Regions from separate parts of the Bacillus sp. EA-CB0995 genome, predicted to be linked through region 1. Evidence: predicted binding sites of a transcription regulator. Region 1 holds the regulator's gene; the other holds the start of a gene.
What was found. The regulator LexA, encoded in region 1, represses DNA repair genes until DNA is damaged. The targets are predictions, from matches to a motif close to CGAACATATGTTCG.
Positions count from the first base shown of each region.

Region 1 (3,166 bases):
ACAATCGGAAGTCTTATTTTAACACTTTGGACAGTTAGTGCTGTATTTGTTTTATCACCTTTACTTGTGTTAACAAAAATTATTTTTGCTCAAATTTTTATTTTATCTGATGTATTCATTTCTATTTTACTCTTAGGTATTGGTTTACTTTTAGGGATTGGTGCTTATTATTGTACAGTTTGGTTTAAAACGCTTTTTGTCAAATACGCCAATTGGAATTTAAAAGTAATTAAAGGGGAGTAGATAAAATGAGGAAAATTGTATTCATAGCACTTGTTTGTATTGTGATTGGAGGAATTGGTTTATTTTTTGCAGGATCAGCTTTTTTTATGAAATCTGTGAATGGGTCAGTGGAAACAAAGAAATTGGAACAGAAACAATTTAAAAATGATCAAATTAAAAATATCAACGTTGACACAGATGTAGGAGATGTTGTGATTGAAAAAGGAAAGACTGATTCATTTGAAGTTCGGTATAATGGTGATCAGGAAAAACGAAAGTTAGACGTAAATGAGAAGGGCGAAACGCTACAAGTGGAAGTGAAAACAAAAAAGAAACATATATTTGATTTTTCTTTTTTTCATTTGGTTTCAAAGGTGAAAGTTTAATAGTCGTTGTACCTGAACGCGTATACAATCAAATTGAAATAGAGACAGAGGCGGGAAATATTCAAGTGCGAGACATTCAAAGTGAAAATGTATCCGCACATACAGCAGCAGGTGAAGTAGAAATGAAGCAAATAAAATCGAATAACGTGAATACTTCATCTAGCGCGGGGGATATTGTTTTGCATAAAGTAGAAGGGAAAGTACTTGCAGAAGCAACAGCAGGAAATATAGAGGTAACGCAGCATAACCCGCAATATAGTATTGAAGCGGAGTCAGCAGCAGGAGATGTCAATATTCAGCTACAGGAAGTACCGAAAGATGCCGTTGTAAAGGGCTCTTCTCATGCAGGAGATGTAAAGATTTTCGGGAAAGAAAATAAAGAAATTACATTAGGGAACGGAAAGGTACAGATTAGCGGGGAAACAGCAGCAGGAGATGTGAAAATCAAGACGAACTAAAAAACAGACCAGCTCAGCTGGTCTGTTTTTAGTGTAAATGACGATATACACCAATTACTTTTCCGATAACAGAAACGTTATCTAAAATAATAGGTTCTAAAGAAGAGTTTTCTGGCTGCAAACGGAAATGATCTTTTTCTTTGTAAAAACGTTTTACCGTAGCTTCATTGTCCTCTGTTAAAGCGACAACGATCTCACCATTGTAAGCAGATTGTTGTTGGCGAACAACAACTAAGTCTCCGTCAAAAATACCGGCTTCAATCATACTATCTCCGGAAATGCGTAACATAAATACTTGATCTGAGCCTGAAACGAGGTTTGCCGGAAGTGGGAAATGTTCTTCTACACTTTCAACTGCTGTAATTGGTGAACCAGCTGTAACTTTCCCGACAATCGGTACGTGAACGACTGGTTGTGTATCCGTTTCGATGTTATCGTTTCCTAAAATTTCAATGGCTCTCGGTTTTGTTGGATCGCGGCGAATGTATCCTTTTTCCTCTAAGCGAGATAAATGTCCGTGCACAGTAGAGCTAGAAGCAAGACCGACTGCTTGACCGATTTCACGTACGGAAGGCGGATAACCTTTTTCTTGTACTTTTTGTTTAATGAAGTCGAGAATGTCTTGCTGTCGTTTCGTTAACTTCTCCATGTTTTTTACACCTCGTTTTCTTTAAATTTTCTTACTTGTATTATAACATGTGAAAAAATATTCTACAAACATAAGTTCGAACAAATACTTAGTTTGTGATACACTATGATGTGAAAAGTGAGATAGAGAAGAGGGTATGAAATGAATGCGATTATTTATGCACGTGTGAGCACGACGAAAGAAGCGCAGGAAACATCATTAACACGCCAAAAGGATGAATTATTGCATTTAGCTAAACAGTATCAAATGAATATTGTAAGAGTAGTAGAAGAGAAAGCGAGTGGATATAACATAGAACGAGATGGTATTTTAGAAGTGTTAGATACCATTCGTGATGAACATGTTGACGTGCTTCTCATTCAAGATGAAACACGTCTGGGGAGAGGGAATGCGAAAATCGCCTTAATGCATTGTTTACACAAAGAAGGAGTAAAAGTATATACACATGCACATAATGGCGAATTACAGCTTTCTGACGCAGATTCAATGGTACTTGATATTATTGGTATAGTAGAAGAATACCAGAGAAAGATTCATAATTTAAAGATTAAACGTGGAATGAAGCGAGCTGTAGAAAATGGATTTCGTCCAGAGAAAAATTTAAAGAATCGTCATTTAAGCACAGGTCGGGAGAAAAAGAAGTGCCTATCGAAGAGATTGTTCGTCTGCGCCGCAACGAATTAACATTTGAAGAAATTGCAGCAACGCTTCGTGGTTTTGGTCATGAAGTATCAAAAGCGACTGTACATCGCCGGTATGTAGAGTATACGAAGCAATTGCTTGATAAACAAGAGTAACTATTGTATGATAATAATCAGTTTTTAGTAGAAAGGGGATTCGAGATGCTAAGTCACGAACTCATTGAACGCATTAATTTCTTAGCGAAAAAAGCAAAAGCAGAAGGTTTAACGGAAGAAGAGCAACGTGAGCGTCAATCGCTCCGTGAACAATATTTAAAAGGTTTTCGTCAAAACATGTTAAACGAATTGAAATCAATCAAAGTTGTTAACGAAGACGGTAAAGACGTTACGCCGAAAAAGTTAAAAGAATTAAAAAAACAAAATAAAGCAAAGTTAAATTAAAAGATGGGCGCAGTCCATCTTTTTTAAGTTTGATAGGAAAATTCATTATTTAACAACTTTCCAATTATGATTAGTCATCGCTTCGATTGTTTTTCGTTCTAATATGTAATTTGCAATGAGCTCAGACATATCAATTGGTATATCTTTTATAATGGGCTTATTTTGATACATTACGTAATTTCCGCCACCACTTGCACGATAATTGTTCATGACAACGTCATACTCTTGATGCAAGTGAAGAGGAGACCCTTCATATTGTAGGGAAACGACTCTTTCCCCAACTGGTTTTGAAATGTTTAATATGTATGAAATTCCTTCCCACATATCGTAATTATAATGCTGCGGTTTTGGTTTGATATATGAAGGGTT
Region 1 is NZ_CP169269.1:1,982,704-1,985,869, forward strand. It holds gene ACEWFJ_RS10350 (HAAS signaling domain-containing protein) at 1-243, shown strand, start outside; gene ACEWFJ_RS10355 (DUF4097 family beta strand repeat-containing protein) at 249-608, shown strand; gene ACEWFJ_RS10360 (DUF4097 family beta strand repeat-containing protein) at 608-1,066, shown strand; gene lexA (transcriptional repressor LexA) at 1,095-1,715, opposite strand; partial or broken gene ACEWFJ_RS10370 (YneB family resolvase-like protein) at 1,857-2,512, shown strand; gene ACEWFJ_RS10375 (DUF896 domain-containing protein) at 2,558-2,797, shown strand; gene ACEWFJ_RS10380 (bifunctional metallophosphatase/5'-nucleotidase) at 2,843-3,166, opposite strand, start outside.

Region 2 (3,166 bases), 720 kb from region 1:
CTTTCTTACATGATTAATGTTATATTAACAAAGCGATGAGCTAATTTACGTAAGACGAGAGATATGCTTAAGTGCTAAACACGCGGATGTGGCCGCCTGGTCTCTCGCCGTAAACGCATCAAGACGCCTGCATGACAGGCGTCTTTCTTATTATATAGAAACCTAGCGGAGTAGGATGAAGATCCTATTCCGCTTTTTTGTTGTTTATCCCGCATGAACGGGCAGTAAGCCCCCCACCTCAAGATTCAAAAAGAAACGAGGAAGATAGGTGGGGGATAACTGCTGGCATGCGCCCGAGTGGTTCAACTAACCATCAGTGGGGGATGAAGAACCCCCCACTGATGGGAGTTTCACTTCATTCTAGTCAGTTCCGTTTTTCGTATTGTCTAGCTTCGCCTCCTAGCTCCTTCCGTCTAAGAACCTTAGCTTAAGTGGGTTAACAGTCGGCGCCGTTTTTCTAGGGGATAAAACTTCTATTTTCGGTCAAACTGTAAATAGAAGTTTTTTATTTTCCCTAAAAGAGGTGACAGCATATGAAATTCATGATCATTGCAATGCAAATCGTGCTAGCTGTGTTTTGTTTTTATCATGAATCGAGTGTAGCATTGGCAGAAAGTTCGGGTAATGCAGTGCAACAAGAACCTCAAATTATAATCATGTTGCAGCGTACATATTTAGACGGGGAAGTGAGTCAGGAAATCTTCACGGAAAAGGTCGTGAATTTAGAAAAGCTTTTGGAGCAATATAAAGAGTGGCAACTTGTTGATCGAGACGATGGGCAAATTGTATTACAAAAGCGCATTGATGATATTTCACCGTTATTAAAAACAAGCGGTTATTTTGGGGTTTCGAAAGAGGGGATTCTCCAAATTTTTAACGGTGTGCCAGAAACCGATAATGTCATTCATTCCTTCTTTCAAATTGATATGAAAAAGATGGAGAGTTATCAGCGTGAACGGTTGAAGCGCGGGATTCGGGTGAAATCAAAAGAGCGATTTGTGGAAGTAATGAAGGATATGGAGCAGTATTCTAGGAGTAATGGAAACAGTCGTAGCTTAAAATAGCTACGGCTGTTTCTTATTTTTGTTTTTCTAAAATCATTTTGCAATATTAATTTTTTGAAGGTGCTCTGTCAATATGAAAATGACAAAATAGAATAGAGAACATTTGTTGGGGGAATCTCGCATTTATATCATTATTTATGTTAAAATGGAATACATGATTTGAGAGGGAGAGATACAGTTTTGTTTGAATATATTACAGGTTATGTGGAATATGTAGGACCGGAATATATCGTTCTTGACCATAAAGGAATTGGTTATCAAATTTTTACTCCAAATCCGTATGTATTCCAAAGAAGTGAACAAGAACTTCGCGTATATACATATCATTATGTAAGAGAAGATATCATGGCCCTTTACGGATTTAAAACGCGTGAAGAGCGTTTGTTATTTACAAAGCTTTTAGGTGTATCGGGGATTGGACCAAAAGGTGCCCTTGCGATTCTAGCTTCTGGTCAAACAGGGCAGGTTGTGCAAGCGATTGAACATGAGGATGAAAAATTCTTAGTGAAGTTCCCGGGTGTTGGAAAGAAAACAGCGCGTCAAATGATTTTAGACTTAAAAGGGAAATTGGCAGATGTTGTGCCGGATGCCTTTGTTGACTTATTTTCAGATGCAGAGCGTTTCGGTGAGAAGAAAGGAACATCTGCGGAGCTTGATGAAGCACTGGAAGCACTTAGAGCACTTGGATACGCAGAGCGAGAAGTGTCTCGCGTCGTGCCAGAACTATTAAAAGAGTCACTTACGACGGATCAATATATTAAAAAGGCACTTAGTCTTTTACTAAATGGTAAGAGGTGAGTAGAATGGACGAACGTCTTGTCTCGGGAGAATCCGCATATGAAGATGTGGACTTAGAATATTCGTTAAGACCACAAACGCTCCGTCAATATATTGGGCAAGATAAAGCAAAACATAATTTAGAAGTATTTATTGAAGCGGCAAAAATGCGTGAAGAAACGTTAGATCACGTCTTATTGTATGGACCGCCAGGACTTGGGAAAACGACATTAGCAAATATTATTGCGAATGAAATGGGCGTTAATATTCGTACAACGTCAGGACCGGCAATTGAACGACCAGGTGATTTAGCAGCGGTATTAACGGCGCTTCAGCCAGGTGATGTTTTATTCATTGATGAAATTCATCGTTTACATCGCTCAATTGAAGAAGTATTATATCCAGCGATGGAAGATTTCTGTCTTGATATTGTAATTGGAAAAGGTCCGACAGCGCGCTCTGTTCGGCTCGATTTACCTCCGTTTACACTAGTTGGTGCAACGACGCGTGCAGGTGCGTTATCTGCACCGCTTCGAGATCGTTTCGGTGTATTGTCTCGTTTAGAATATTACACAGTTAATCAGTTATCAGCCATTGTAGAACGTACAGCAGAAGTGTTTGAAGTTGAAATTGATTCGTTGGCTGCCTTAGAAATTGCAAGGCGTGCACGAGGTACACCGCGAATTGCGAACCGTTTACTGCGCCGTGTACGTGATTTTGCGCAGGTGCGCGGTGATGGAACTGTTACGATGGATATTACACAAATGGCACTTGAACTACTGCAAGTAGATAAACTTGGACTAGATCATATTGATCATAAATTATTGCTTGGTATTATTGAAAAATTTCGCGGCGGTCCAGTTGGGTTAGAAACAGTCTCAGCAACGATTGGGGAAGAATCTCATACAATTGAAGATGTGTATGAGCCGTACTTACTGCAAATTGGCTTCTTGCAAAGAACACCAAGGGGCCGCATTGTTACACCGCTTGCATATGAACATTTCGGAATGGAGATGCCGCAAGTATGATGGATATGTCAAAGCTGCTTATTACGGCTGGTATCCTTTTGGTTGTTGTTGGATTAGCTTGGAAGTTTATAGGAAGACTTCCAGGCGATATTTTTGTGAAAAAGGGGAACGTTACCTTTTATTTTCCTATCATTACGTGTATTGTGATAAGTATTGTATTATCTTTTATTATGTATGTTATAAATCGATTTAAATAGAAATAGGTGAACATAGTTATGGATATTAATCTGTTTGATTTTCATTTACCAGAAGAACTCATTGCACAAACACCGCTTGAAGAACGTGAAACATCAAGAT
Region 2 is NZ_CP169269.1:1,265,329-1,268,494, forward strand. It holds gene ACEWFJ_RS06585 (hypothetical protein) at 1-17, shown strand, start outside; gene ACEWFJ_RS06590 (BofC C-terminal domain-containing protein) at 534-1,064, shown strand; gene ruvA (Holliday junction DNA helicase RuvA) at 1,245-1,862, shown strand; gene ruvB (Holliday junction branch migration DNA helicase RuvB) at 1,868-2,869, shown strand; gene ACEWFJ_RS06605 (DUF2905 domain-containing protein) at 2,866-3,066, shown strand; gene queA (tRNA preQ1(34) S-adenosylmethionine ribosyltransferase-isomerase QueA) at 3,085-3,166, shown strand, end outside.
Region 2: a site for LexA is predicted at 1,161-1,174, ahead of ruvA (Holliday junction DNA helicase RuvA). Genes of this name have one in related genera too.